Regions from separate parts of the Brevibacillus sp. HD3.3A genome, predicted to be linked through region 2. Evidence: riboswitches for the same ligand, from Rfam matches in the RefSeq annotation. Region 2 holds a riboswitch; each other region holds the start of a gene.

Region 1 (7,680 bases), 1.9 Mb from region 2:
CGCTCGCGGGTTCTCAGCTTGAAGGAAGAAGAGTTCGTCATGGCGGCGCGCGCGATCGGGATGAAAGATTCCCGGATCATTATGCAGCACATTTTGCCGAACAGCCTGGCTCCGATCATCGTGACAGGGACGATGGGGATTGCTACTGCGATCATTGAAGCGGCGGCACTCGGCTTCCTTGGACTCGGTGCGCAGCCACCGGAGCCTGAGTGGGGGAAAATGCTTTCCGATTCCCGTCAATACATTCAAAAAGCGCCGTGGACGGTTATTTTTCCCGGACTGTCGATCATGTTGACCGTACTTGGCTTCAACCTGATTGGCGACGGCTTGCGGGATGCGCTTGATCCACGGATGAAAAATTAGTTGTAGTGCGAAGGGCAGTAGGGACACAAGCGTCCAGGCTGCCCCTTTTTTCGCGTCTGCTGGCTTATTTTCTTTGGGCATATGCTGGAGGATTCATGAGAGAATTTTCCGCTTCTCTCTTCTTTTTTAGGCAGGAAAATGGTATTCTCAGGGGTAGAATATTGTCGAAAGAGAAGGTGACGCAGTTGTTCCAGGAGCGTATTTCGAAGCTGCACGATTTTTTGGCAAACCATGAGTTAGACGCGGTATTGATCACTTCTCCCAAGCATGTTTACTATTTGACCGGGTTTTTTACTGATCCGCACGAGCGTTTTATGGGGCTGATCATTCCGGCCCAAGGCGAGCCTTCGCTGATTGTGCCTGCCCTTGATCGGGAAGCGGCGGCGGCAGCATCGTTTGTTCAGACGATTCTTACACATACGGATACGGACAATCCGTACGAGATTCTCAAGCAGGCGTTGCCAGCGGGCTTGTCCAAGCTGGGCATCGAGAAAAGCCACATGACCGTAGAGCGCTTCGAAGCCATGGGACAAGCCGTCGGTGCGCAGAGCTACACCGATGTGGAAGAACCGCTTCGTGAAATGCGCCTGATCAAATCGGCAGATGAAGTTGCCCGTTTGAAAAATGCGGTTCAACTGATCGAAGATACGCTTGGCGAGACGTTGAAAAAATTCAAAGTCGGTCAGACCGAAATGGAGATTGTCGCGGAACTGGAATTTCAGATGAAGCGTCTGGGAGCAGATGGCCCATCCTTTTCCACGATGGTACTGGCAGGCGAAAAATCGGCATTGCCGCATGGAACGCCAGGGTCGCGCCAGGTGCAGGAAGGCGATTTGCTGCTGTTTGACATCGGCGTAGCAGCTGATGGTTACGTTTCCGATATTACCCGCACGTTTGCCGTCGGGGAAGTCAGCGAACAACTGCGCGAAATTTACGAGACAGTGCTTGCGGCGAATGAGGCGGCGATTGCAGAGGTTCGTCCAGGCGTGACTTTTGCCCATCTCGACAAGACCGCTCGCGACTTGATTGCGGCGCGGGGCTATGGCGAATACTTCATGCACCGACTGGGACACGGTTTGGGCATGGATGTGCACGAATACCCGTCCGTACATGGTCAAAATCAGGAAACGCTTCGCCCAGGCATGGTGTTCACCATCGAGCCAGGCGTTTACGTACCGGGAGTAGGCGGCGTGCGCATTGAAGACGATGTGCTCGTAACCGAATCAGGCGTGGAAGTATTGAGCAAGTTCCCGAAACAATTGACTGTGATTGGCTAACGATCACGAAACACACAATTTCATATGAATCTGATGGTGCTGGCTGGAATTGTTTGGTTCCGCCAGCTTAATAGGGAAGTCCGGTGAAAATCCGGCGCGGTCCCGCCACTGTAAACGAGGAGTGCCTAGTACGCAGCAACCACTGTTTTTCGCGAGACGAAAAATGGGAAGGGAACTAGGCATGTTGATTCGTGAGCCAGGAGACCTGCCATGAGATCATTTGCAATCGACCCACGAGGATGGGACAGATGTAGAAGCAATCTTTAGAAAAGGCGCTCCACAAACGCTGGATCTATAGATATGTCTGCGTATGTCGAGCACCTCCCGATTGGAAAACTGGGGGGTGCTTTTTTCTATGGGTATCATCGTGGCAGCAACACGTGGAGAGGGGGAGATGCCATTTCCTGTATTGCCAAACGGAGCGGCTTTCCGTATAGTGTAGATGTAATTCGTAATAATTACGATTTACATATCAATTGTTTTCATCGCACAGAGAACATGAAAAGAAGAGAGGGTAACAAAACAAATGAATAAAACACCTAAGAAAAAGAAAGCCTTGCAAGGATTTTGGTTCGCGTCTGTGACTGCAATCATGCTGCTCATGTCTGCGTGTGGTTCCGCAACACCGGCAGCCCCTGAACAAGCTGCTACCAAGCCAGGCTCGGAGCAAGCTGCTCAGCCAGCCGCTGGCGAAAACAAGCCAGTGACAATCGTCAACAACGGCATCGAAATGACTTATCCGGAAGCACCAAAACGCGCTGTCACCATGAACCAGCACGTGACGGAAATTATGCTCGCTCTCGGTCTGGCTGACAAAATGGCCGGGACTGCGTATTTGGACGATCAAATTTTGCCTGAGTTGAAAGCTGACTACGACAGAGTGCCTGTGCTGTCCGACAAGTACCCGACGAAAGAAGTGCTGATGGCTGCCAACCCTGACTTTGTGTATGCAGGCTGGAAAAGCGCCTTTGGCGATAAAGGTGTAGGCTCGATGGAGGAGTTGGAGAAAGCAGGGGTCAAATCGTACCTGCAAGAGTCTTCCAACAAGCCGGGCCCGACTATTGACGACGTATTCGCTGACATTGCAAACATCGGCCGCATTTTCCGCGTGGAAGACAAGGCGAACGAACTGATTGGCAAAATGAAAGCGGAAATGGAACAAACGACAAGCAAAATCGGTACCGTGGACAAGCCGCTCAGCGTGTTTGTGTACGATAGCGGAGAAGATCAGCCGTTCACAGCTGCAAACAACTACATGACTGCCCTGATCAAGGCGGCAGGCGGCAAAAACGTGTTTGACGACATTCAAAAAGGCTGGGCAACGGTGAGCTGGGAAGAAGTCGTGAACCGCAAGCCTGACGTTATCGTTGTCGTGGATTACGGCGACAAAACGATTGATCAGAAGAAAGAGTTTTTGCTCGCCAAAAAGGAACTGGCTGACTTGCCAGCGATTCAAAACAAACGTTTGATTGTATTGCCACTGTCCGCAGCTTCCGAAGGGGTACGCGCACCGATCGCGCTGAAAATCCTCGGCGAAGGACTGTACCCGGATAAATTCAAATAAAGAACGGCTGCTTAATTAAGGAGGGAACGGCCCTGCATAAGATCAAGATGCCCTTCATCATCGTTGCCCTGCTGATCGGGTTGCTCGTCTCGATTACGTTTGCGGTAACACTCGGCTCGGTGGAAATCAAACCAGCGACAGTATGGAAAATTGCCTTATCGAATCTTCCGCTGACCAATCAGTGGATCGAAGTGGATTGGTCAAAAGGAGAGCAGACAATTATCTGGGATATTCGGTTTCCCCGTGTCCTGTTGGGGGCAGTTGTCGGGGCTGGTCTATCTGTTGTGGGGGTTGCGATTCAGTCTCTCGTTCGCAACTCCCTGGCAGATCCGTACATATTAGGCGTTTCCTCGGGAGCATCGGCTGGAGCGACTTTGGTGATTTTGTTCGGAGCATTCAGCATGTACGGACAATTCGCCCTGTCGTTTGGCGCTTTCACAGGGGCGCTTGTCTCGATCCTGCTTATTTTTACTTTGTCGCGAATCGGCGGGCAAAACTCGACCGTACGCTTGCTCATGGCGGGGATTGCCATTTCTGCGATTTTGTCGGCGATTACCAGTTTGATCATTTTTTCTGCGCCAAACGAACACGGCATCCGCTCCGTGTTGTTCTGGATGAGCGGCAGTCTCGCGGGCGGCAAGTGGGAGTATTTGACCATCCCGACATTGATCGTGGTCATTTGTCTGATCGTGCTGCTGGCGCAGTATCGTTCGTTGAATGCGATGCTGATGGGCGAGGAGTCTGCCGGGACGCTTGGGGTCAACACGGTGCAATTTCGCAAGCTGCTGTTGGTCATTACGGCCCTGCTCACGGGAGTCATCGTCTCGATCAGCGGAGCGATCGGATTTGTCGGTTTGATGATGCCGCATATCGTGCGGGTTATCGTCGGTTCCGATCACCGACGCGTCTTGCCCGTCAGCGCCTTGCTGGGAGCGATTTTTCTGATCTGGGCGGACGTGATTGCCCGGCTTGCTTTTGCCCCGGAGGAGCTTCCTATCGGGATCATCACGGCGTTGTGCGGAGGCCCGTTCTTTATTTGGCTGATGCTGCGCAGTTCTTATTCTTTCGGAGGTAGCGGACGATGAATCTGAATGTGGAGAACATTACAGTCGGGCTGGAAAACAAAACGATTTTGCACAACATCAGTCTGACGGTCCGCTCCGGTGAGTTCGTCGGGCTGATCGGGCCGAATGGCAGCGGGAAGTCGACTTTGCTCAAAAGCATTTATCGCGTGCTGAAGCCGTACAGCGGATTGATTTCGCTCGACGATGACAACGTGTACCAGCTGTCTGCCCGGCAAAATGCACAGCGCATGGCGGTGGTTCGTCAGGAAAGCTCGGTCGAATTTGACTTTACGGTCATGGAGATCGTCATGATGGGCCGCTCACCGCATAAGCGGCTGTTTCAAACGGATACGACAGCCGACAGCCGCATTTGCGAGGAGTCGCTGGAACGAGTGGGGATGCAGGCTTACGCCGAGCGCAGCTTTTTTTCCTTGTCCGGCGGGGAAAAGCAGCGCGTCTTGATTGCCAGGGCGCTGGTGCAGCAAGCGGAGTTTCTCGTTCTCGACGAGCCGACCAACCATCTGGATGTCCGGTATCAGCTGCAAGTCATGGATTTGGTCAAAACACTCGGAATTACCGTGTTTTCATCGCTGCACGATCTCAACATCGCCGCGATGTACTGTGATCGGCTGTACGTCATCCGCGACGGTGAGCTGGTCGCTTCCGGCACCCCTGATGAGGTTTTGGAACCCGGCTTGATTCGGGATGTGTTCGGGGTAGAAACGGAAGTAATCACTCATCCGCGCACAGGGAAAAAACACGTCTATTTCTTTTCCGAAGCATTGCGCAACGAGCAATCTCGACAGGAGGTCAAAGCGTTATGAGTGTTTACAGCTGCCAAGTATGCAAATTTCGATATGATGAATGGTTAGGCGATACGAAAAATGGCGTCCCACCGGGGGTGCCTTTTTCACATTTGGCAGGCTCCGTCTGTACGACGTGCGGCATGCAGGGAGAAGGGCGGCATCTGCCTCTGCCTGAAGCCAAATACATCGGGCTGGAAGCCACTTACTACGATCAGTTCGCGGGCAAGGCGGGGATCGCCTTTTATCGCAACTGGCTCATGCAGGAAGCGCAGCTCGCTCCCGTGTCTGTGCTGGAGCTTGGGGTAGGCACGGGGCGGATCGCGATTGAGCTGGCGCGGTGTGGGTTGTCCGTCTGCGGCGTGGACAACAGTCCGGACATGCTGGAGATGGCGACGAAAAAGAAACGGCGCATGCTGAAAGACCAGGAGGATTTGCTCGTGCTCGTGGAGCAAGATGTACGCGAATTGCAGCTCGATTCCACCTTCACGCACATACTGCTTCCGGAAGGCATCTTTCAGCAGGCGACCTGTAGAGCGGAGCAGCGACAGTTCCTTGCGGTGATCGGACAGCATTTGACCGCGAACGGGACGGTTGCGATTGACTTGCTGCTTCCGCCGGTCAACAGCAAATGGTCCGTCATGCAGCGCAAATTCGTTTTCCCTGACCGGATGGTTTACCAAAAGGTGGAGGGAGAAACGCTTTTGGCCGAGCAAAAATTTCGTTACATGCTGACGTACGAGACGTTTTTGGAGCAGATGGAACAGCCGCGCTACAGGGTGGAGCGGGAGCTGGCGCTGTTGTTGCCGGGAGAGCTGCATCTGCTTTTGGAAGCGGCGGGATACGAGATCGTGCAAAGCATGGAAAATGTCGTCTGCCACCACAGCGAGCTGCCAGAACAAACCGAAGAATACGAGGCGGATCGCTGGCAGCACGGGGGCTATCCGTTTGCGGAGCCGCCGGGTGCACCGGGAGCCGCGACGCGCTGGACGATCATTGCCAAAAAAATTTCTGCCCTTTCGCTGTAACAAAATCCGGACGGTTGCATCTAACCAGTAAAGGATTTGCGGGAAGGAGGTCGCGCCCTTGGATAAATTGCAGCCGACTGTCGAAGCTGCCTTTGAACAAATCATGCAAGACTACGGGACGCGGATTCTTCGCCTTGTCACTTTTCTGGTCAAGGATCACAGTTTGGCAGAGGACATTACCCAAGACGTGTTTGTGAAGGCGTACCAGCATCTTCCGCGTTTTCGCGGGGAGAGCAGCGTTCATACATGGCTATACCGGATCGCCGTCAATGAATGCAAAGGCTATTTGCGGTCGTGGTCATTCCGCCATATCCTCCCTCGCTCCTGGATCAGAAAAGATGGCGAGCTGTCCACCGAAAGCCTCGTGCTGCATCAGGAGCAGCGGAATCAGCTCGTGGCTGAGGTGTTGCAGCTTGCGCCCTTGTATCGTCAGGTGATCGTCCTGCATTACTACGCAGATTTGTCGATCAAAGAGGTAGCTGACGTCCTTCGCATATCCGAAGGGACCGCGAGAACCCGTCTGCACAGGGCGAGGCAACAGCTGAAGCAGAGTCTTGGGGAAGGGAGCGAGTGGGAATGGACGACAACCGATGGATCGCAAATTTGAAGGACAGGGCCGATCAAACCGTTTTGCGCGACGTCCACTTTACGGAAGCGATGAAAAACGGCGTGCGCGAGCGGATCAGGCAAAAAGACAGACTGCCGATTGTCTGGAAAAGGTTTGCGCTGCCCGTGGCGGGCTTGCTGCTGGTCGTTTGGCTATGGTCGTCCTTTTCGCTGAGTGGGCCGACTAGCCAAGGGGAGCGCGCAGGGAAGCCTGTGCCTGAACTATTGCCCGGCGGCCAATTGACCTCACCCGACTTGTGGAAGCCGATGCCGCAGCACTCAGCCACTTACCTGGAGCAAACTTTTTCGTACATTGGTGAAAAGCCTGTGCGGGCGGTGACCGATCCCAATGAGCTGTACGAAGGGCAGACGCAACGCTTCATCTGGCTGTTGAACGGCAGCGGATTGTCACAGGTAGAGATCGTCGCCTACAGGACGGATGGGAAACGGGTAGAGCTTGGCAGCTACCAGGTGATGGGGCCGCTGCACGACGCGACCGGACATGTTCCAACCGGGATTGCCTTGCCCGATCCGGGCGTGTGGAAGCTGCAAGTTTTGGCTCAGGGAAAACATGTGGGGCAAGTTTTTGTCGAGGTGAAAAAGGGGATATCGCCAGCCAATCGCGATCTGGTGGAACCAATTATCCGCAACTATTTGGAGACAGAAGGCAAGCAGCTGGGCATAATGGCGGCGGACAGGCAAGTTACTCTGGAACTGCTCGGCGTGGATGCGCCGGATGCAGAGCGCCGGACAGTCTACGCCTGGGTGAACGTGTTGAGCAAAAATCCGCTGCACTCTTCTGGCGTCAGTGCCCCGATGGTTTTTCACATCGTTTACGACGGGCAAAAGTACCGTGTGCAAAATATGCAGATGCCTGAGGACGGTAACCGATACATGAGCAGCTTGCAAAAGCTTTTTCCGCCAAAAGTGCTGGAACAGCTTGAGAACAACCGGTAAGCCGATGTCTTTTCTTGC
Region 2 (7,680 bases):
GGAGCTGGGCTTTTTATCGAATCCAAAAGACGAAGCGCTCGTTCGCACGTCCTCGTACCAGGAAAAAGCCGCGCAAGCCATCGCGGATGGACTCGCCGACTACTTCGGAGGTTGAGCATAAGGCTGTATGTTGTAGGAGAACAGCTTCCGCTCGAATTTGCCTTTGGCGCCGATCAGCTGGTACCACGTTTCCCCGATCAACAGATCCGTGGCGAAATCTTTTTCCAGCAGCTGCGTAATCCGGTTAATCGCTGCTTGCTCGTGATCGGCGGCCGACTTGCAAGATAACGCCAGCACAAAATACGGCTGGTCGTCCTCCATCTCCAGCATTTGCAAGTAAGCCGTGCCGTCGTGCTTGAGGTTAAACGCATCGATGACACGAGCCAAGCCTTGCCGCGGCTGAACCTTGAACTTCCCGGCTTCCTTCCAGCACGTAATCAGCGAATCGTACAAGGAAAACGTCAGGATGAAATGGCGGCTGTAATCGCTTGGATCAAACGCTTTTGGCCCCGCTCCCTTTTCTTTTGCCGGGATGACCACGAACGCTTTGTAGTTGCCAAAAAAACGATCGCTCATTGCTCCCCCGTCCTTTCCGTCAAAACTCTCGTAAGGGTTAGTATCCACTACTTCGCCATATAGTTATGTACGTAGAAATGGCAAAAGGCCAAGTCGACAGCTAACCCGACTTGGCCTTTTGCGCGCATGTGTATAGGCATGTTTTTCAACTGGATTACTCATTTTCATTGGTGCGTCACAGAGACGTTGCCATGAGCGTGCGCCTCTTCCTCTGCGGCGATTCCTGTTCCGGATTTGACCGTCCAGGTAATCACTTGGCTGGAAATGACTACAGCTAAAATGGTGTACAGCATCTCTTTCATCGGCACATACCAGAACGACAGGCACAAAACCATCACGTCCAGCAACAAGAAAATCGTACCGATGGACAATCCCGTATACTTGCTGAGCAACAGGGACAAAATGTCGTCGCCGCCCGTCGCTGCTCCGTAGCGCAAAACCAGTCCCGTGCCGAGTCCGGTCAATACGCCTGACAGTACAGAAGCCAGGGGCATCATTCTGCTCATGTCCATGACAATCGGGGAATACTGCTCAAACAGCTCGTAAAACCCGGTAAAAGCCAAAGAGGCAAAAATCGTATCCCAGATGAATTGTCGCCCTCTCACTAACCAGGCAACCAAAAACAGCGGGATATCCAACAGCAGCACCATTAACGCTGGCGACAGGTCAAAGACGTATTTGGCCAACAGGCCCAAACCAACAAAGCCACCTTCAGACAAATGGTTCTGAAAGTTAATGTGATAATACGCAAATGCCAGCAAACAAGCTCCAAACAAAATCATACCGTAACGTTGAACAAATTGCAGCGCTCTCCTCATCATCGATTCCTCGCATTTTTGTCGGTTTTGGCACAGACGACCAACCGACTACGGAGGAACATCGCAAGTATAAGTCGCTACTCATACAAAGGGCCTCGCTTTCGTAGTAGATTGGTCGTCCAAGTGACGATCGACTACTACGAAGCTAGATGTAGGAGAGGTCAAAACGTTTCCAGATCGTCCTATGGGGACGCATGGTATCCTGATCCCTTCCATTGCTTTTCTTATATTATAGCATAAAAAAGGGAAAAAGACGACTCGAACCGTCTTTTCCCCTGCTTAAAAGCAAAACGCCTTGCTTTTGATCTCCAGCGGAATCCCAGCCGTGAGCAGAAAAACCTGGTCGGCAACAGCCGCCATGCGCTGGTTCATCAGGCCCGCCAAATCGCGGAACCTGCGCCCTAGCGGATACTCTGGAACCAGCCCGTCTCCGACTTCATTCGTGACGAGTAAAATCGTTCCGGGAAAATCTTGCAAAGCCGCGACCAGCTCATCTACCTGCGAAAGCGTGCGTTCCACTGCCTGTTCCTGTTCGTGGCGAATCAGCCAGTTGGACAGCCACACGATCAGACAGTCGATCAGCACGACTGCCTGTTTCTGCGCAGGCTCGTCACGCTGTCTGAGTGAGCGAATCACGTCAGCAAGTGCGTAAGGCTCCTCGATCGTCTCCCAAGGAAAGTCGCTTTGCTGTCTTCGCTCGCGATGCCTTGCGATCCGCTCCCGCATCTCCTCGTCAAAAGCTTGCGCGGTAGCGATATAGACGCCTGCTTTTCCCAGATGGGCCGCATATTTTTCCGCAAACGTGCTCTTGCCGCTGCGTGCACCGCCTGTTACAAGTACTATCATTCCCACGCCTCCCTTACGCCCGGGATTGCAGCATGATTTGCGGCAAATGATGGACAGGATGCTCCATGACGATCGGTCTTGTGCCGTACACCGCTTCAATCCGGTCGCTTTGCAGCATGTCTTGCGGCGAACCGACACCGATCTGCTCGCCTCTGTGCAGCATCAGGATGCGGTCGCAGTACAGCGACGCCAGATTCAAATCGTGGAGAACCGCTACGACGGTCACTTGCGTCGTCTTTTGCCACTTGCGCACGATATCCATGAGCTGAATCTGATAGCCGATGTCGAGGTACGTAGTCGGTTCGTCCAGCAACAGCAGTTGCGGTTTTTGCACGAGCGCTTTGCCCAATGCCACGCGTTGCTTCTCTCCTCCGCTCAGCTGATCCAGCGTACGCTCCGCCAGCGGCGCAAGACCAAGCAACTGCATGATTTCCTCAATCAGCGGCGTAACGTCTTCCTTTTCCTCGCCCAGCCAGTTTTGATAAGGAAAGCGCCCCATCTCCAGCACCTCGCGGACACGAAAACCGACAGGAGGCAGTCCTTCCTGTTCCAGTACGGCGAGAACACGGGCCAGCTCCTTGCGCGTATAGCGGGCAAGCGGCTTGTCAGCAAGCGTAACCTCGCCCGCGTCAGGGTCAATGACGCCGGAGATCATTTTCAACAGCGTCGATTTGCCGCTGCCATTCGGGCCAATGATGCCGAAAAACTCTCCCCGCTTCACGTCGAATTCGATTTCTCTCAGAACCGCTACATCCTGGTAAGCTTTCTGCAAACCTCGTACGTGGATCATCGCAGGTCTACCTCCTTCCGATCCGTTTGTTTTGCTTTAACAAATAGGCGAAAAACGGCGCTCCCAAAAAGGCGGTCACGACACCGAGCGGAATTTCCGTCGGAACGAGCAGCATTCGCGCCAATGTATCCGCCCACAGGACGTAGATACCGCCGCAAATCGCCGACATCGGCAGCAGGATGCGGTAATCCGGCCCGACCAGCATCCGTACCAGATGTGGCACGACCAGGCCAACGAAGCCTATGATCCCTGAGATCGAAACCGCCGCCGCCGTCAACAAGGTGGATACGAGCAAAATAATGAGCTTCGTCTTGTCGACATTGACGCCCAAATGCGCTGCCTGACGCTCTCCCAGGGCAAACAAGTTCAAGGAACGGGCATAGCCAACAAGGATGATTACACCGATCAGCACATACGGAATCAGTACATACGTAAAAGCCCAGCCGCGAAACGACAAGCTGCCCATCAGCCAAAAGACGATTTCGTTCACCGTCTGGTTCGACAAGGACACCATAAAAGAGACGAGCGAACCGAGAAACGCCTGAATGACGACCCCGGATAAAATGAGCGTCTCTGTTTGCAGCTTGCCCTGTGTCTTCGCCAGCGACAGTACAATCCACAGACTGCACAGCCCCGTCAAAAAGGCGACCACAGGCGTGCTCCATTCCCCGAGAAAAGCGAATTGCAAGCCAAACAGGATCAGAAAAGCGGCACCGACAGCAGCTCCGGATGCCACTCCCATCGTAAACGGGTCTGCGAGCGGATTGCGCAGCACCCCTTGAAATCCGGCGCCCGCAAGCGACAGGCAAGCCCCTACCAGAATCGCCAGGATGACGCGGGGAAAACGCACTTTCATCACGATTTGCTCGGACGAATCCGGCCATGTCACGGCAACCAAGTCCGACATGCCGGGGAGCTGATGCAACAAGATCAGCCATACTTGCGAAAGCGGAAGCGATGCCGCTCCCATCGAAATGCTGACTACCGCCGATGCCAGCAGGATCAGACTGCTGGCCCCTCCCCATAAAAGCAACTGCTTCTTCATTTTATTTCACCAGATCAGGGTAAATCGCTTTGGCTACCTCGATCAAACCTTGGGTAATCCGCGGTCCCGGGCGCGAAAGCAAATTTTGCTCCATCCCGAAAATCTGCTTGTCGCGGATCGCCTTCATCTTGTCCCAGCCGTTGCGGTTCGCAATGATGTCCTCCAGCTTTTTCCCTGTCTTGTCGTCCGTAATGCCTTTTGCATACAAAATGACGTCAGGATCGCTTTTTAAAATCTTTTCTTCGCTGATCGGGTTCCACCCTTGGGTATCAGCGGCAATGTTTGTCGCGCCTGCCAGTGAAATCAGCTCATCCAGAAATTCCCCTTTGCCCACCGTCCAGCCCGGCGAAAATTCCAGGTACACTTTTTTCTTGTCTTCCGGCTTCACCGCTTTGACCGCTTCCTGCACGCGCGCGATGTCCTGCTTCATGCTTGCGACTACTTTTTCCGCCTGCTCCTGTCTGTTTGTAATGACACCCATCGCCAAAATGTTGTCAAATATCTCATCCATTTTTTGCGGGTGAGTCACGTAAACAGGCATGCCCAACGTTTTCAGCTTCGCAGCGACAGGCTCATCCATCGAGATTCCGCCGATGACCAGATCAGGCGACTGGGCGAGAATCGCCTCTTCGCTCGGCTTGACGACACCGCCCACTTTCGGCTTCGTGGCAGCTTCTGCCGGATAATCGTCGTAGTCGGACACCCCGACGATCCGGTCGTTCAGGCCGAGTGCGAACAAAATCTCTGTTTCACCCGGAGAGGTGGAGACAATCCGCTGCGGCTCTTTTTGCAAGGTCACTTCTTTTCCCGTCGAATCCTTGACCGTCAGCGGGTAGACAGTCGCTTTGGCCGTTGTTTCCTGTGGTGTTGTCTGTGGCGCCTCTGTCTTTGGAGCAGGGGCTGTTTGCGTGTTGCCATTGCCTGTGCAGCCGACCAAGCTTGCAGCAATGACCATGGGCATGAGCAGTTTCCACGAACGTTTCATATGTATAACTTCCTTTCTGGGCAACTGGTTGATTCTTAGCATAGAAAAACCCCTTCGCTTCCAGCGGGAAACAAAAGGGTCGACTTGCCAGAACGATCTGGTCACGCCAAAAAGTCCTGAACGGGCCGAACCTTTCCGCGAAGGCGCAGGCACATCATGCAAACAGGCAGGTCTCCTGGCTTGCGGCTTGCGACAGCCGCTTTACAGTGGCGGGACCGCGCCGGATTTGCACCGGCTTCCCTTTTCACCTCGCCCATGACAGACGAGGCACCTGCTTGCTGTATTCAGTTGTTTGTGCCTGCAAGCTAAGACTCACCCACCATCATAGCATTCCTTGGCCCAAAAAAGAATGCGTCATTTTGCACCAAAACGCAGGCCCAGGCTACCCGTCAACCTGCAGCAGCCACTAGCCTTTTGCCTAACCGACGAAAATTACTGTTTGCGCTTGTGCAAGTAATCGATAATTCCCATCGCGCACACCTGCAAATCCAGTCGCAGGACGCTCATCACTTCATGCTGCTCGGCAATGCCGCGCGCTTTCAGATGCTGGCTGACAAGAGCGAACAGCCTGTCCCCCAATTGCTCCGTGCCAAGCCCGGCGGAAACGGCCGCCTCGCCTTCTGCCACGAATACGGGAAGCCACTCTGCCACTTGCCGATAGACGTCCTCCACTTCTTCCGTCATGCCAAAATGCCCGAAGTAGATACGCTGGAGTTCGCGCTTGCGAAAACGCTCGATAGACGCAAGCATCGCCTGCGGATCGAACTGATTTGGAGACGTGGACGGCAAAACGAAATGCAATCCGTCTTTTTGGAGCTGCGGATAAAAAACGCCCGCTGTATCACCTGTGAACATGCCGCGGCTAACCGGATCGTAAATGCTGAAATGATGGTTCGCATGGCCGGGCGAATCCAAAAATTCAAGGACACAGTTCGGCCCGATCGGCAAGGTGTCTCCGTCTTTTCGCACCAAGATTCGCTCCTCGGGAATCGCCACAATCGGATCGAACAGGCGGTTGAAATCGTCCTGGTAAACGGCTTTCGCTCCCGCAATCAAGCGACTCGGGTCCACCAGATGGCGCGCTCCTTTTGGATGCACCACGATTTTGGCCTGCGGGCATTCGCGCAAAAACAAGCCTGCCCCACCCGCGTGATCCAGATGAATGTGCGTCACGATGATGTATTTGACTTGCTCCGGCGAAAAGCCGAGCTTGTGCAATCCTGCCACAATGTACGGCACGGACGGGCTTGGCCCTGTCTCGACAAGCGTCAATTGTTCCTCTGCTATTACATACGTTCCCGTCCGCTCCGCCCAGCCCATGTCAAAGCCGTCAATCAGATGGATGCGGTGTCCCAAGGAAATCGGTTCAGTAGGTTGCATCGATTTTTCTCCCCCTGCCAACTTGATATCGTGTGAATATTTCCACTTTACCATTGATCGTGCCCGGATTCGAGAGGGCTTTGCCGTTTCTTGGCTGGTTACGGGCGGGAAGCGATGCGCGCTACTTCGCCATTCGTCATTTGTACCAGTTGCTTTGGCGTCAGCGAAAAAACAGCGTTCGGATGCCCGGCAGCCGCCCAGATGACTTCGAAGCGAAGCAAATCCTCATCAATCCACGTCTCAATCGGTTCCAGATGTCCGACGGGCGAGACACCGCCGATGACAAATCCGGTTTTTTCGCGCACAAAATCGGCATCTGCTTTTCCCGGCTTCTCCTGCATCCATTGCGCGAGCAGCTTTTCGTCGATCCGGTTTGTGCCGCTTGCCACGACCAGAACAGGCTTGTCCGTCGTCTTCCGGCGAAAAATGATCGACTTGGCAATTTGCGCGACCTCGCATCCGATCGCTTGCGCTGCCTCCGCAGCTGTGCGGGTGCTATCCGGCAGTTCGACCACCTGATTGTCATACCCCAATTGTTGCAATCTCGCTTGCACTTTCTGCGCGCTTTCTTTTAATCGCTGCATTAGTTTTGCTCCTTTCCTTTTACACGTTTTCGTTAAATGAACGACAGGTATGGTTATAGCTAAGGCTCTGCGTAATACATCACGACCTGAATGACGGCTTGCTTTTCGCCTTCATTGCTGTACTGATGGGGAACGTTTCCAGCAAAACGGATGCCGTCTCCTTCCGACATGCGAAACCGTTCGTCCTTGATTTTCAGGCAAAACTCGCCCGCGCTGACGGTAATGTACTCGTAGACGCCTTCATTGTGTGGAGTCGACGAGTAGCTTGCCCCCGGGTCAAGCTCGATGCGAAACATTTCCAGCTTGGTCATCGGATCAAAAGGAAACTGCAAATACGCCCGGCACAAGCCGTTGTCTTCGATGATGGGCGACACGTCTGCGATTGACACAAAAGAAACGGCACTGTCCGGCGCCTTCAACAGCGATGAGAACGACACTTGCAGACCTGTTGCCATTTTCCACAAGGTCGTCACCGTCGGCTGGGAATCGCCGCGCTCAATCTGGTGCAGCATGCCTTTGCTTACGCCCGTCAGCTCCGCTACTTTATCGAGGCTCAAGCCCCGCTTTTTGCGAATCGTCTCCAAGTTTGCTCCAATGATCGTCTGTATTGATTCCACCAGAGTGCTCCTCTCTTTGCATTTTGTATCAGATAATGA
Region 3 (7,680 bases), 1.3 Mb from region 2:
GTCGTACATGACTTTTCTCGCCCAAGGGCACACCATCCCTTGTCAGGAGATCAGCGAGGTAGACGGCCGCTTCACATCCATGCTGCTCGCCAAGCCCCAAAGCGCCCCGGCGCTGGCCTTCCCGACGGTTTACGGCGATCCGGTCAACCTGCTCTGGATGATTCCCATCACGAGTGCCGAACAACGCTTCGCGGAGGAAAACGGGTCGGAAGCATTGATCCGTCTGGCTGTTGGGACGGAAGCGGAATGGATTTTCAATGGGATGGAAAAGTGGATGCGTTGAGTGAATGCGTAGAAAAAGTTCGGATTCGCCATGCCGAAAAGAGTTGCCTAGCATGATAAAAAGCTTCGCTGCATTTTGTGCGCGAAGCTTTTTCGTGCTTGTTTTGCTTGTGTGTTTCTCCTGTTTCCTCCCTCCGCTACAGCTACGATCAACACCATCTTTACAAACTAATCCTTCTCTCCGGCTTCCAATACAACAACGCCGCTTTAAACTGATGCACATACGCAGGCTTGCCATCTACCCAGACCAAATATTGGCGCAAAATCGCCTCCGCTTTCTCCCGATCATAGGACGGCTCCATAATCGCGCTCAAATTTTGGCTGACAAACTGCTCCTCCGACTCGTACACGTACGTTTTTTGCAAAGGAAGAATGTTGCAGTTCACGTCAATGCCCAGCTCATACAGCAAATTGGTCAGATGAATATAGTCTCTGCGCGAAAACTTGATTTTGTACCCGAGCTGCTGATGAATATCCCAGTAGTGCGGCTTTTCCGGCCCGCTAGTCATCCCGATCACCGCCAACCGCCTGGCCGAATTGTTCATATTGACCATCGCCTGATCAATCGCCTGCATCCGATAATAGCAGTTCACACCAAACACGACATCATGGACGGGCGGCTCGTACTCTTCCCACTTGGCATGGACAAAGCTCATGTTGGATAGCCCTTTCGCACGCGCCCCCTGCTCCAGATAGCCCAGCACACTCGCCGAACTGTCTACGCAAGTGAGCGACCGCGCTTTGCTCGCCGCCGCAAACGTGTAATTTCCCCATCCCGGCCCAATCTCCAGCACTTCATCGTCTTCCTGAATAAAGGAAAGCAGCTCCCTGCCAATCTCCCGCACATAGTCATCCGGCTCCGCTTCCGCCGTTTTGCGCTGCAAAAATTGATCCCAAAAGCTTTCTTCCAGTTGGTCGTCAGTCATGCGCTCGGGCAGCTTGCCTTCCCAATTTTTCATCCCTTCCATCCAGGCTTCCCTGGACTTCATCCCTAGCCTTACTCCGTAGTACATGTTCTCCCCCTTGCTTATCGCGACTCTGGCAGCGTGGCCGTCAACTTCAGACCGCTGCTGCCCTGCCCGATCTCGACTTTTACTCCGTACACCTGCTCCATATTCGCAGAGGTAAACACTTCCTCCGGCCGCCCGGAAGCATAAATTTGCCCTTGCTGCAGCAAAAACACGCGATCTGAATATCTGGCCGCCAGCTCCAGATCGTGCATGATCAACACGACCAGCACTTGCTGCTGGAGGGCAAGCTGCCGAACCAGCTCCAGCACCTCCAGTTGATGGCGAATATCGAGAGCGGACGTCGGCTCATCCAGCAGCAGTATTTCCGGCTCTTGGGCAAGCGCTCGCGCAATCAGTACCTTTTGCCGCTCGCCTCCGCTCAGCTCGTCCATATAACGCTGCGCCATTTCCGCAAGTTGCAGCCGCTCCATGATTGCTCCCGCTACTTCCAGATCGTGAGCGGTCACGTTCCACTGCATGTACGGTTTCCTGCCCAGAAGCACTGTCTCCAACACCGTTAACGGATAGCCGAAAGCCGTATGCTGCGGCACGTACCCCAGCGTTTTCGCCAACTCGTTAGCCGAATAGGAGCGAATGTCTCTGTCTTTGATCCAGATCCGCGCTCGTTCCACCGGGATAATCGACGCCATGCTTTTGAGCAAGGTTGTTTTCCCGGCACCGTTTGGCCCGATGATGCTTGCGACCTCGCCTTTTTGCAAGTTCATCTGAATTTGCTTCAGAATCATCTTCGTTCCGTACTTGATCGATAAATCCTTGACCTGCATGTACACCCGACCGTCCTCCTTATGCCCAGTAGTCCTTGCGCTTTTTCAACAGCAAATAGACGAAAAACGGGGCGCCAAACAACGCGGTGATGATGCCTACCGGAATCTCGATCGGAGATAATACCATGCGGGCTGCCGTATCTGACAAGAGCAGCAGCAAAGCGCCCATCAGGCAAGAGCACGGCAGTAAAAATCGATAATCCGTCCCGATGATGATTCTGCTGATATGCGGTGCCACCAGCCCGATGAACCCGATAATCCCGGTGAAGGCAATCGTGACGGAGGCCATCAAGGTAACGAGCAAAAGGCACACCCAGCGGACTTGTTTGACATTGACGCCGAGCGTTCGCGCTACATCTTCGCCAGCGCATAGCGAGTTCAGGTCCCAGGCGTATTTCAGCAAAAGGACAAGCGAGATGATCACGAGCGGCAGCAAAATGTGCAGCACTTGCCATTTCGCTCCCCAAAATCCTCCCATGAGCCAGACAACCAAGTCTTTCAACGCTTCGTTGTTGGAAAAAAACTTCAAACCGGAAACGCCCGCCGAAAACAGTTGCCCAATGGCCACCCCCGCCAAAAGCAGTACGGTCGTCGAGCTGTTTTTGAGCTTGGCGATGCCGTAGACCGCGCCCACAGCGAGACAGCCAAACACAAAGGCATTAAGAGCGATCATCCACTGTCCACTCGAAACGAGGTTGATGCCAAACACACTCGTCCCGGCCACGATCGCCAATGCTGCTCCAAAAGCCGCTCCGCTCGATACGCCGAGCGTAAAAGGGTCTGCCAGCGGATTGCGCAAAATCGCCTGCATAATCGCACCGGCACATGCCAGCGAAACTCCTGTAATGATCGACATGACCATGCGCGGCAGCCGAATCTCGTATACGATGTAGGCGGTCATCTCATCGGAAGCGCGTCCGGACAAAATAGCCAAAAGCTCAGGCAACGCAACTTCTACAGCCCCTTGACTGACTGCGTAAAGCGTCAGCAGCACCAGCAGGAGGAAAAGGCTTGTCAAAATGAGCAGCTTGCTTTTCACGCTCCCGTGATAGATGGCCTGGATCGGTCGCTGCACTGGCTTGCTCAGCGGTTGTCCTTGGCTGTCATTGAACATCTTTGAACGAATAGTGCCAAATGCCTTGGTATGGCACGCCTAACCATTTTTCAAAATACTCTTTGGCATACTGCTCGGGATCGATATCCTGGAATTTATCCGGGTACAAATATTTGGCTAGTTGGAGATTGCCGATATACCGCTTGTCCGATCCGACAAAGTTGGTGTAGAAAAAGTAAATGTCTTTGCTTTGCCCCGCCTTGAGCCGCGAAACAGATGTCGTGCTCATAATATGGCGCAGCGCTTCTTCAAACGGCTTCGTATCCTTCACATTGTAGCCACCCAGCCAGGTGCCGTGCAGGGTAATGACCTCCGGGTTGCGCTTGAGCACATATTCCTCGTCGACCATGATCGTAGTCGACGCCTCCGCCGGATTCCATTGCAAGTCGGCAGCGTCTTTCCCGCCAGCCAGAATCGTCGCGTAGCCTTCCCCTACTCCTGGCTTCCCGTCTAACGACTGGCTGGGGAAAATCCGGTAGCCCCCGTTCGTATTGAGAAATCCGGCTGACAAGGCAAGCACCTGTTTTTTGTCTTCCTCCTTGATGCCCGCCACCCGGTCCGCTAACAGCTTTTCAATCGAATGCTTCCAGGCGAGAAATTCGTCTGCCTTGTCCGATTTATCAAAAATTTTGCCGAGCAGCTTCAGCTCCTCATCCATCTGTTCCGGCAAATAGTTGTTCATTCGCACGACTTTGATTCCGGCTGGCTCCAGCTTTTCCTCCAGCGTCTTGTCGGGGCGATTCGTATAGGCGAAGACGATTTGCGGCTTCAAGCTGATGATTTGCTCCAGATTGATCTGCTTCGTTTCCCCCACATCCGGCTTGCTGTCAAATCCGAGGTACGGGTTATTTTTGACCGTCGTGTCGCCTGTAGCCAGCACGTACTGCTCGGCTCCCAGCAGCTTGATCGCTTCTGCCGTGTTGCGATTGAGCACGACCACCCGCTCTACTGGCAGCTTTACCGTGATCGCAGTCCCTGCGGAATCTTGAAAAGCAAGCTCCTGCTTTTCCTGCGGCACCGCCTGTTCAGTTTTCTGTTCCGCAGGCGTTGACGATGACGGTGAAGCAGCAGAGCAGCCAGTCACGACCAAAAAAATCGTGAGCAGGCCAAACAGCCATGCTTTGCCGATCCAGCTTTTCCGGTTCTTTTGCAGCATCGTTTCCACTCCCTATCTTTTTGTGATCAATAGAAAAGCCCCGTCCCGCCGGACGAGGCAAACGTGTAGAAGTAATCAGTCGACATCATGAATAAATAGACACAAGCTGTCGCAGCTTCTTCCTACACCTCACCTTTTCCGCGAAGGATTACGGGTGTGACAAACTAGGTAGGTCTCCTGGCTTTTGGCTCATCGCGCTCTTTCGTCTTCCCCGATGGTTATGCTCCATACCGAGTGACATGTTGGAAAGAGAACTCACCAATTACAGTGGCGGGACCGCTCGGGATTTTCACCCGATTCCCTGTTACCCCTTGCTCTCGCAAAGGCACCTAGCTGCATGCTATTCTTGGCTGATTATACCATTATTTTCATAGGGAGGGGGGACCGTAAAAACAAATCGGCCGCTTCCTTCCCTCTTTTGCCTTCGCCCGAAAAAAATCCGCCGTTCTCAGGTGGTCGTATGGTTGTCGTATGCGATTATGGCCCGGTGCTTTCAGCAGTTTTAGGCAGTCGGCTCCACTTCATCCGCCACAGGCGTGCCAAACTGCTCTCCCCATTTGATCAAGTATTCAATCACGGGACGCAGTGCTTCTCCCCGCTCTGTCAGCTCGTACTCCACCTTTGGCGGAACGACCGGGTACACATGCCGCAGCACAATCCCCGCCTCTTCCAGCTCCCGCAGCTGTTCCGCGAGCATTTTGTGATTCACGCCCATGATGTTTTTCTTCAGCTCACCGTACCGCTTTTTCCCGTTCATCAGTTGGCAAATAATCGTCGTTTTCCATCTTCCTGCAAGAATGGAAACAGACAGCTCGATCGGACACTGAAACTGTTTGCCGTTTATTTGATAAATCACCTGTTGGTTCCCCATGGTTCTCACTTCCCTTTTGGTAAGTATTCAACGAAAAAGTGCGTACTTACTTTTTTACAGTGTATTCGGTAAGATCACTTTTGTAAAACACGATTTCAAGGAGGCCCTCATGGAAAAATTCGTTCAGGTTGGTCCCATAAACGTCGCATATGCAGTAGAAGGAAGCGGACCTGCCGTGCTGTTGATCCACGGTACAGGAGGCAGTTACGAAGGCACGTGGGGCAATCTCGGCAAGGCGCTGGCACCTGACTTTACCGTCATCACCCCCAATTACAGCGGCTCGGGCAAAACGCAAGACGACCGCGAGCGGCTGGAGCTGGACGATCTGGTCGAGCAAAATGTGCAGGCAGTTATGCAGGAAGGCTTTACGCACTTTCATGTCGTAGGCTACTCGCTCGGCGCTGTCGTAGCAACGGCCATCGCCGCCAAATACCCGGAGCGAGTCCAATCGGTGACAGCGATCGCGGGCTGGGTAGAAAGCGATCTCGCTGTCGCCTATCAGTTCGATCTGTGGCAAAAGCTGTTCCGCCAGGATCGGGAGCTGTTCGCCCAATTCGCCATCCACACTGGCCTCAGCCCGGCGTTTTACAGCTCGTTTCAAACGTTGGAGCAGTTGCATGAGTTTACCGCCAATTTGGCTGCGACACTTGCCGAAGGTACTGGCAAACAGGCCGAACTTGACACTCGCATCAACCTGCGGCCTTTGCTTGGCAAAGTCACTGCCCCAGCACTGGCCATCGGCTTGACTTACGATCGCATGGTGCCTGTGGAGCAGACAAGGGAAATGGCCGCTCTCCTGCCTGACGCGCGCTACCACGAGATCGCTTCAGGGCACCTGGTACTGTGGGAGCAGGAGGCAGAGCTGATCGAAACCGTCCTGTCCTTTGTCCGTTCTACCCGATGACTTCCCCAAAATAACTTACCTTATCTGGAGGATAACATGATCCAAAAAGAACAGATTTTGCAAGCATACGAAACCAGACACGCCACTAAAGAATTTGCCGCAGACAAAACGATTGCACAAGAAGACTTCGCTTTCATTATGGAAACGGCTCGCCTTTCTCCCAGCTCATTCGGTTTTGAGCCTTGGAACTTTCTCGTCGTGCAAAACCGCGCTCTGCGCGACAAGCTGTCTGTCGTTTCCTGGGGAGCGCAAAAGCAACTGGCTACAGCGAGTCATTTTGTCATCATCCTGGCGCGTACCAAGCAAGAGATGGCGGCTGATTCCGACTACGTAATGAACCAGATGAAAAACGTACAGCTTTTGCCGGAAAACGTCATCACCGCGAAAAGCGCCATGTACGACAAATTTTTGAAGCAAGATTTTGAGCTGTTTGCAGACGAGCGCGTCATGTTCGAATGGGCAGCCAGACAAACGTACATCGCCCTTGGCAACATGATGACCTCAGCCGCCATGATCGGCATCGATTCCTGCCCGATCGAAGGCTTCGACAAAAAACAGGCAGAGGAACTCCTGCAAGCTGAAGGACTGCTGGACAAGGAACGCTTCGGCGTAGCCTGCATGGTTGCCTTTGGCTACCGCAAAAACGAGCCGCGCCCGAAAACAAGACAGCCGCGCGAACACATCATTCGCTACGTCGAGTAACGACATCGCTACTGCCACTATTGCCGCCCCGAACAAGAATGGATGTTCGGGGCGGCCCTTTTTCCATATATAGTTGTTTCAAGACGGAAATGACGCCGTCCGCGCCGTTTTCCGTCATGCGAAATGCTTTTCTGGCGATGCACACCGCATCGATATTCGCCTTCAACATCGGCGGCACGCCGTAATTCCACATCGGAGCAACAATAATATAGCCGTCAGCGGAAATAAACTGCTCGGTGATTGATCACCGAATACCACATTTTTCTCAAAAGCAAACCATCCAATTGCTCAGCCATTCACCCATCCATGTTCAATAGATTGGTATTCTTTCGGCCGAAGCTGCTTCCATTCGCGTGGTATGATAAGTTTGTTTCTTGTCAATATCATTGTTAACGAATATGTCCAAGGTTGTGATTATCATGTGGAAACCTGATCGGTCCAGCACGCAAACACTCTATCACCAAATCGCCGATGAGATCGAGCGCAGGATTTCTTATGGAGAATATCCTCCTGGAAGCTTGCTCCCCTCTGAAAGAAAGCTGGCAGAGCAGTTGGGGGTCAATCGAAGCACCGTCATTTTGGCTTACGAAGAGCTGCGTGCACTCGGCATCATCGAAAGCAGGACAGGCAGCGGCACGCGCGTCTGCAAAAACAAATGGGAAGCGACCCCCAAACACACCCCAAACTGGCATCGGTACGTGGAGGGCGGGCAGTTTCTCCCGAATTTGTTTTACTTGCGCCGCATTCGCGAGGCCCTGCAAAAAGACGGCATGATCGACTTTGCCAGCGGTGAGCTGTCCGCGCAATTGTCTCCGGGTCAGGAAATCAGCACCTTGATGAAAGAAAACCCCTTTAC
Region 4 (7,680 bases), 1.1 Mb from region 2:
AGGCTGGCCATCGTTCGCCAAAACAGCACCCACACCTTGCTGATGGCGCTCATTGGAACGTATATCAAATAAGGGCCGACATGCCACGCCACTGCCATCTGAGTCACAGGAGCTGTCTCCGCCCTTGTCGCTTCCAGCAGAAGTGCAGGCAAACCCAAAACAAAGAACGAGAGAGACAAAAGAAGAAATCCGAAATAGAAACGGACGGGAATACGGGCATATCCGATCACCCATACTCCCATCCAAATGCAAATCGCCATTTGCAACCACTCATGTCCTGTCAAAACGAGCAAAATCAACGCGCTCGCAAACAGAAGCTTGTGTTCCGGCGGCAAAAATCTCAGACGGTTTTGATACGAAAGAGAGTCAAGCTGCTGCCAGTTCATTTTTTGTTTTTATCCAGCCGACCTTTGTACAAGCCCATCGCATAGCCGACAATGCCCGCTCCCAATGCCGCTTGCACGGCAAACAGCAAGCTCTCCGTCTCGCCTCCTGGCGGTTCAAGCAGCGGCTGGAACCACGGCTCGTACGCAGGGGCAATCTCCTTGATCGCTTCCTCTGCCGCTCCGTCCGCTCCGCCGAACTCCGAGTCCTGCACCAAAAGCAACGGCACGATCGCAAGCACGACGACACCCAGGAGCAGCAGCCAGTTCATTCCTTTTTTCACAGCGATTCCTCCCGTTTCAGCAAGCGCAGCTCCGCCAGCTCTTTTGCATTGTAAGATTGAAGCCAGTTCCAGACGAGCACGGTCAGAAGCCCCTCGCTGATCGCCAACGGAATTTGTGTGATGGCAAAAATGCCAGCGAACTTGGCGAAAGAAGCCAATACCCCGCCAGACTCAGCCGGAAAAGCCAGCGCCAACTGAACAGATGTCACTACATAAGTCGCCAGGTCAGCAAGAGCTGCCGCAGCGAAGACAGCCAAACGTTGTCCTCCGTTGGCACGGACAATCAGGCGGTACACCCCGTAAGCCACCATCGGCCCGACAACCGCCATCGAAACAGCGTTGGCGCCAAGCGTGGTCAATCCGCCATGCGCCAACAGCAAGGCTTGGAACAACAGCACCAGACTGCCCAGCACAGACATCACCCACGGGCCGAACATGATCGCCCCAAGTCCTGTTCCGGTAGGATGGGAGCTGCTTCCCGTCACCGAAGGAATTTTCAAAGCAGACAGCACGAAAGCAAAGGCACCTGATACGCCAATAAGCAGCTTCATTTGCGGGTGTTCTTTGACGATTTTGTTTAACGAACGAATGCCAAGAATGAAGAACGGAATAAATACTACCCACCAGAACAACGCCCACGACAGCGGCAAATACCCTTCCATAATGTGCATCGCGTAAGAAGTTTGCGGTTCATTTACGAGAAAGTAAAGAACAAAGCCCGCAATCAATAAACAGGTCGAGACAAAGCGTGATCGATTCAAGGCAACTTCTCCTCCTTTGCTGTTCTTTTTACCGTTTTTTCCAATCAAAAAAGCCCCATCCGATAGCAGACGAGGTATGCGCACAAAACAATAGACATGAACTTCTGTCCAATTGCTCCGTATTCACCGCTCCTTTCCGCGAAGGTCTCCAGGGTGTGGCAAGTAGGTAGGTCTCCTGGCTTTCAGATCGATGCGCTCTTTGTCCTTCCCCATATGAATATGAGTGGAACTTCATCAAAGAGAACTCCCTGATTACAGTGGCGGGACCGCTCGGGACTTTCACCCGATTCCCTGTTACCCTTCGTGCTCATGCACACAAAGGCACCTATTGCCGACAATATCCAATTGTTTGACAGTTCTTGCTTGTCCTACATTATTATACTCAATCGCCCAATCCAGCGTAAAGCTTATTATCAAAAGGCTCCTGCAACCGATGACCTTTTGGCGAATGTCATTGACTGCACGAGCCTTGTTTTTGGTTCTACGTTTTTGATTCTACGCTTTCGCGTCCACGCCAACCGCTTCGCTGATGTGGGAAAAACCGTCCCGCTGCATCAGCTTGAGCAATTGCTTGTTGATCTGCTTCGAAATGCCAGGCCCTTGATAAATCATGCCAGTATAAACCTGGACCAGGCTGGCGCCCGCGCGTATTTTCTGATAGGCGTCTTCTCCGGTAAAAATGCCTCCGACACCGATAATCGGCACTTTGCCTCCGACTTCCTGATAAATCTCTTTCACCCACGCTGTCGATCGCTCTGTCAGCGGCTTTCCGCTCAAACCGCCCGCTTCCTCGCCGTACCGATGCCCTTGAACAGCTTCCCGCGACAGTGTCGTATTGGTGGCAATAATCCCGGAAATACCTTCCGCCACAGCCCCTTGCACGACATCGCGCATATGCTCGTCAGACATGTCTGGAGCTACTTTGAGCAAAATCGGTTTTTTCTGAATGCCGCGCGCTTCCAGCTCAGCCGCTTTCTCGCGTATCGCCCGCACCAGCTGGCGCATGCTTTCTGTCTCCTGCAAGTCGCGCAAATTCGGCGTGTTCGGCGAGCTGATGTTAATGACGAAATAATGGCCGTACGCATAGAGCATGTCCAGACACTTGATATAGTCAGAAGCCGCTTCCTCATTAGGAGTGACTTTGTTTTTGCCAATATTGATCCCGATCGGAACATCGGAATAAGCGTAATCTACCAGATGCTGCGAAGCCAAATACGCACCGTGGTTGTTGAAGCCCATTCGGTTGATCACTGCTTCGTGTTCAGGCAAACGGAACAAGCGGGGCCTCGGATTGCCAGGCTGTCCCTGCGGCGTCAAAGTCCCGATTTCCACAAAGCCGAACCCGAGCGCACCGAGCGCATGATACACTTCGGCATTTTTGTCAAAACCGGCGGCGAGTCCTACCGGATTGGGAAAAGTCATTCCCCACAGCTTTGTCGCCAGACGCTCGTCCTTCAACTGGAACATCATTCTGAGCAAGCTTTTTCCCGGAGCAGAATCTTCCATCAGCTTCAAGGCACCAACCGTTTTTTCATGAATCTCTTCCGTATCCATCTGGAACAGATATTTTCTTATGAGCTTATACATCCCGGCTGCACTCCTTACTCCATTTTTACCTCATTGTAGAATACCACACTTTGTTTCTCGTGGGCTAACCTTTATACGCGATACATATTTCCAGTCGAGCAGACAAACTATAACAAAACCAGCGATTTAAAAGGGGACGTATGTTTCATGAAAGCAGACGGAAAAATCGGGATTGGCCAAGCGATCATGGTCATGATGCTCTCAATCGGAATAACCAACCATGTTACCCTTATTCCTCTGCTGCTCAGCAAAGCTGGGCGCGATGCCTGGCTGAGCGTCATTATTGGCGCCATCCCCTTTGCCGTTTGGGCATACGCCCTGTTTTTCATCAATAGACGGATCAAGCAGATGTCGCTGTCCCAGTGGCTTCTTTTGCGATCTGGAAAAACCGTCCGGCATCTGCTCCTCGCCCCGATCATCCTTTGCCTGTACTTGATGGCCCTCGTCAATTTAATCGATACGCAAACATGGACTACCGTCAACTATTTGCCGCAGACACCGGAATGGGTGACAGCGCTTGCCCTGATCATTTTGTGCGTGTTCGCCTCTTACGGCGGCATAGCCTCTGTCGGCATTACTTCCGGCATCCTGCTGCCTGCCGTTTCGTTATTGGGCATGTTCGTCGCGTTTGGCAACATTCCCAAAAAAGATTATACCCAGCTTTTGCCGCTGTTCCAGAACGGGCTTATGCCCACCCTGCACGCCATGGTGTTTGTAGGAGGAGGATTTACCGAGCTGTTCCTGTTGCTTTTGCTGCAACACCACATTCGCAAACCGCTTCGCGCCGTCCACTATATCATCATGATCGCGATCGTCCTGGTACTGACCCTCAGTCCGCTTACAGGAGCCATCGCCGAGTTCGGGCCTGTGGAATCGACGCGCCAGCGGTTTCCCGCCTTTGAGCAATGGCGGCTTTTGACGATCGGCAAAGACATCGAGAACATGGAGTTTTTCTCGATTTTCCAGTGGCTGTCCGGGTCGTTTATCCGCATTACGCTTTGCTTGCTGCTGCTCGGGGAGCTGCTCGTCCTGCGCACGAAAAAGCAAAGAAAATACGTCATGTTCGTCCTTGGCGCCAGCATGATCGCCCTGACCAGTCTTCCTTACAGCGACATGCAATTCGTGACGTTTCTCTCGAAGATTTACTATCCTTTTTACTTGCTGGTTATGGTAGTCGTCACACTCATCTTGTTCCTGCTGTCGCTGCGAAAACCAACCAGATTGGAGGATGTGAGCCATGACCCTTGAAGAGGAGCTGCGTGATAGATTTGCGCATTGTGCTGATGTCGTCTTCCTGCGGGCTGTCACCCCGAACGATCAGTCTGTGCTCATGCTGTACTGCGAAGGTTTGGCGGACGTACGGCATTTGCAGGAGACGGCTTTGCCTCAATTGGAGCACTGCGTAAATTCTGGCGATCTGCGCTCGCTTCCGCTCGTCCCTTTGTTCACCAATCCGGAGCTGTGGACTGAACGGCTCTTCGCGGGAGACTTGCTGATTTTTTTGGGGGATTCGCCGCCTTTTTCCTGGGACATTTCCAATCGGCCGCAACGGGGTACAGAAGAAGCCAACACGGAAATTTCCATCAAAGGCCCGCGAGACGGCTTCGTGGAGGATTTGTCGACCAATGTGGCCCTCATCCGCAAACGCATGCGAACGATCACACTCGCTTATGAGCCTTTTATTCTCGGCACCCGTTCCCGCAGCCGGATTGCCCTGTTGTATTTGACAGACACGGTCCCTCCCGACCTGCTTGAGATGATTCGCGATCGGCTGATTGCCTGCGAAAACAAAAAAATAATCAACAGTGCGCTGCTGGAAAAAATGCTGAGCGACAATCGCAATTCGTTGTTCCCGCTAGTCGACTATACAGGGCGTCCCGACTTTGCGATTTATTTGTTGCTGCAAGGAAAAGCGGTCATCATGGTGGACGGCTCTCCGCTCGCCCTGATCGCTCCCGTGTCGCTATTGGAGCTGATCAAGTCTCCGGAGGACGATCAGTATCCGATCACGTACGTCTGGCTGGAGCGCATGCTGCGTCTCGGCGGTTTTTGGATTGCCGCTTTTCTGCCCGGGTTCTGGATTGCCTTGTCTGCCTACAATGTCGAGCAGTTTCCGTTCCAGCTGCTCGCCACGATTACCCAAGGACGCAAAGGCTTGCCCTTTTCCGCCCCGATGGAGCTTTTCGTGATTTTGTTCATTTTTGAGTTTCTGCGGGAAGCGGGAGCACGTCTGCCGAAAAACGTCGGGCAAACGCTGGCGCTTGTCGGCGCGTTGATCATCGGAGACGCCTCCATTCGCGCCGGGTTGACTTCGCCCTCGATGCTGTTCGTAGGCTCGCTGACAGTCGTCGCTTCGTTCACTCTCGTCAACCAGGCGCTGAGCGGTGCTGTCACGGTCACCCGTTTTGTTGTCTTCCTCCTGTCGTCGACGATCGGCATGTACGGATTCGTCATCGGAATGATTGCGATTATTTACTACTTGTCCACTTTGACCTCGTTTGGCCGTCCCTACGTGTTGATGGGCTCGTCCAACGTGCTGTCCAATCTGTATCTGGTCTTGTTCCAGCCGCTGATTTACTTTTTCCGCAAAAAGCCTGAAAAGGACGGGAACACCAAATGAAATACGCCCGCATCGCTTGCGCTTTGCTGCTGCTTGCCACAACGCTTTTGAGCGGCTGCTGGGATCAGAAATCGATTCAGGATTTGAGCTATTTGTCTGCTTTTGGCGTTGACTTTATCAACGACGAATACGTCCTCTACGCCCAGTCTGTCGACCTGTCCAGCGTCGCCAAACAGGAAACGGGAAGTCAACCGGATTCGCCTCCCGCTGCTATTTCCATCGGGAGAGGTAAGACGCTGATGTCCGCTTTTGACAACCTGCAAAAAAACTCGCAAGTGCCGCTGTTCCTCGGATTCGTCTCGTCTCTCGTATTTCACGAGCGCATCCTGCAAAAAGGCATAATCACGACGCATGACATCTTGAACCGCTACGGTTTGATCCGCTATACAAAATGGGTGTTCGCGACGAGGGAGCCGGTCGACAAAATTCTTGGCAATCACGCCCTGACTGGCTTCTCTCCGCTGACGTCCCTTTTGCATCAGCCAAAAGACGTGTATCAGCAGCGCTCCTTTATCGAGCCGACCCAGTTTTACCGCTTCATCAGCAACTTTTGGGACCCTTCGAATACCGTGCTGCTGCCCAATGTCACCATCTACACCCACTCGTGGAAGGAGAACAATCACTACACCTCGCGCCTGTCCATAGACGGGGTGCACGCGCTGCATCGCGGCAATTGGAAAGGCTATTTTCCCAGCCGCGATCTGATGGGCTTGCGCTGGATGAACAAAGACACCGAGTTTGCCGGCCTGATCATCCGCGAAAACAACACTCCCAAAGCGACAATCCGCATCAAGCACGTAGGACTGCAAATCGTCCCGCTCACCACCGGGCCGATTCCCCGCTATAAATTGAAGGTGCATCTGCTAGGCTTTGTTCGCGAGCTAATGAGTCCGGTCAGCCCTGCGCACATTCAGAAAAACTCGGAAGAACAGGTCCGGGAGCAAATCAGGGACACCTTTTTAAAAGGATTGAAAAAGGGCACTGACTTGTACGGCCTGGAAAAAGAGTTGTTCAAAAAAGACTACCGGGCCTGGCGGGCGTATGAAAAAGAGCATCGTACGGCGCCGACCGCAGATTCGATTGCCTCGATTCATATACAGGTGCATTTGAGCGACTCAGGCAAAATGAAGATGAACTCCTCCAAATACCCCGACCCGCTCGGCCCTGAGTGAGTAAGGATTTGCCCACAAAAAAACTGCTTGCCAAAATTTCTGGCAAGCAGTTTCGTTTATGGAAGCGCGATTAGTTTTTCACCAGCAATACTTCTTCTACAGAAGCGTATGGCAGGTTGTGAGCATCTGCAACCGCTTTGTAAGCCACTTTTCCGTCGATGACGTTTACGCCTTTCGCCAGAGCGTGGTTGTCGCGGATCGCTTGTGCGTAGCCTTTGTTCGCCAGTTGAACAGCGTATGGAACCGTTACGTTCGTCAGCGCCAGAGTGGAAGTGCGAGCTACCGCACCAGGCATATTCGCTACTGCGTAATGGATCACGCCGTGTTTTTCATAAGTCGGGTTGTCATGCGTTGTGATGCGGTCGATCGTTTCGATGGAACCGCCTTGGTCGATTGCCACGTCTACGATCACGGAACCAGGCGTCATTTCTTTTACCATCGCTTCTGTTACCAGGCGAGGAGCGCGTGCGCCAGGGATCAGAACAGCGCCTACGAGCAGGTCTGCTTTTTTCACTGCGCTTGCGATGTTGAAAGAGTTGGAGATCAAAGTTTGTACGCGGCCTTGGAACAGGTCATCCAATTGGCGCAGACGATCTGCGTTCACGTCGATGATCGTTACATTTGCACCGAGACCAAGCGCCATTTTCGCAGCGTTCGTACCTACGATACCGCCACCGATGACAACGACTTCGCCTTTTGGCACGCCAGGTACGCCACCGAGCAGCACGCCTTTGCCGCCGTATTGTTTTTCCAGGAATTGCGCACCGATTTGTACGGACATGCGGCCCGCAACTTCGGACATCGGCATCAAGAGCGGCAATGCGCCGTTGTCGAGCTGGATAGTTTCGTACGCGATTGCGATTACTTTTTTAT

What was found. A riboswitch is a leader RNA that binds a small molecule or an ion and turns the genes downstream of it on or off. The one in region 2 is predicted to bind cobalamin.
Region 1: linked by a shared signal. The riboswitch ahead of HP435_RS10445 (ABC transporter substrate-binding protein) and the one ahead of HP435_RS18750 (ABC transporter substrate-binding protein) in region 2 are both predicted to bind cobalamin.
Region 3: linked by a shared signal. The riboswitch ahead of HP435_RS25250 (ABC transporter substrate-binding protein) and the one ahead of HP435_RS18750 (ABC transporter substrate-binding protein) in region 2 are both predicted to bind cobalamin.
Region 4: linked by a shared signal. The riboswitch ahead of HP435_RS24060 (energy-coupling factor ABC transporter permease) and the one ahead of HP435_RS18750 (ABC transporter substrate-binding protein) in region 2 are both predicted to bind cobalamin.

Annotation. Positions count from the first base shown of each region.
Region 1 is NZ_CP085874.1:2,131,396-2,139,075, forward strand. It holds gene HP435_RS10435 (ABC transporter permease) at 1-363, shown strand, start outside; gene HP435_RS10440 (M24 family metallopeptidase) at 549-1,640, shown strand; cobalamin riboswitch at 1,658-1,868, shown strand; gene HP435_RS10445 (ABC transporter substrate-binding protein) at 2,167-3,204, shown strand; gene HP435_RS10450 (FecCD family ABC transporter permease) at 3,252-4,289, shown strand; gene HP435_RS10455 (heme ABC transporter ATP-binding protein) at 4,286-5,092, shown strand; gene HP435_RS10460 (methyltransferase domain-containing protein) at 5,089-6,099, shown strand; gene HP435_RS10465 (sigma-70 family RNA polymerase sigma factor) at 6,158-6,706, shown strand; gene HP435_RS10470 (hypothetical protein) at 6,676-7,662, shown strand.
Region 2 is NZ_CP085874.1:4,044,816-4,052,495, forward strand. It holds gene HP435_RS18720 (N-acetylmuramoyl-L-alanine amidase family protein) at 1-115, shown strand, start outside; gene HP435_RS18725 (hypothetical protein) at 100-576, opposite strand; gene HP435_RS18730 (YitT family protein) at 741-1,397, opposite strand; gene cobU (bifunctional adenosylcobinamide kinase/adenosylcobinamide-phosphate guanylyltransferase) at 1,674-2,240, opposite strand; gene HP435_RS18740 (ABC transporter ATP-binding protein) at 2,254-3,030, opposite strand; gene HP435_RS18745 (FecCD family ABC transporter permease) at 3,038-4,075, opposite strand; gene HP435_RS18750 (ABC transporter substrate-binding protein) at 4,077-5,060, opposite strand; cobalamin riboswitch at 5,208-5,350, opposite strand; gene HP435_RS18755 (MBL fold metallo-hydrolase) at 5,493-6,440, opposite strand; gene HP435_RS18760 (YbaK/EbsC family protein) at 6,539-7,024, opposite strand; gene HP435_RS18765 (helix-turn-helix domain-containing protein) at 7,084-7,641, opposite strand.
Region 3 is NZ_CP085874.1:5,394,332-5,402,011, forward strand. It holds gene HP435_RS25230 (suppressor of fused domain protein) at 1-283, shown strand, start outside; gene HP435_RS25235 (class I SAM-dependent methyltransferase) at 444-1,295, opposite strand; gene HP435_RS25240 (ABC transporter ATP-binding protein) at 1,310-2,077, opposite strand; gene HP435_RS25245 (FecCD family ABC transporter permease) at 2,097-3,152, opposite strand; gene HP435_RS25250 (ABC transporter substrate-binding protein) at 3,181-4,347, opposite strand; cobalamin riboswitch at 4,497-4,695, opposite strand; gene HP435_RS25255 (winged helix-turn-helix transcriptional regulator) at 4,850-5,218, opposite strand; gene HP435_RS25260 (alpha/beta fold hydrolase) at 5,328-6,122, shown strand; gene HP435_RS25265 (NAD(P)H-dependent oxidoreductase) at 6,162-6,824, shown strand; gene HP435_RS29350 (NAD(P)H-dependent oxidoreductase) at 6,805-7,065, opposite strand; gene HP435_RS25270 (MocR-like pyridoxine biosynthesis transcription factor PdxR) at 7,244-7,680, shown strand, end outside.
Region 4 is NZ_CP085874.1:5,141,825-5,149,504, forward strand. It holds gene cbiQ (cobalt ECF transporter T component CbiQ) at 1-386, opposite strand, end outside; gene HP435_RS24055 (energy-coupling factor ABC transporter substrate-binding protein) at 383-667, opposite strand; gene HP435_RS24060 (energy-coupling factor ABC transporter permease) at 664-1,428, opposite strand; cobalamin riboswitch at 1,576-1,772, opposite strand; gene HP435_RS24065 (quinone-dependent dihydroorotate dehydrogenase) at 1,924-3,015, opposite strand; gene HP435_RS24070 (GerAB/ArcD/ProY family transporter) at 3,163-4,263, shown strand; gene HP435_RS24075 (spore germination protein) at 4,253-5,635, shown strand; gene HP435_RS24080 (Ger(x)C family spore germination protein) at 5,632-6,807, shown strand; gene ald (alanine dehydrogenase) at 6,878-7,680, opposite strand, start outside.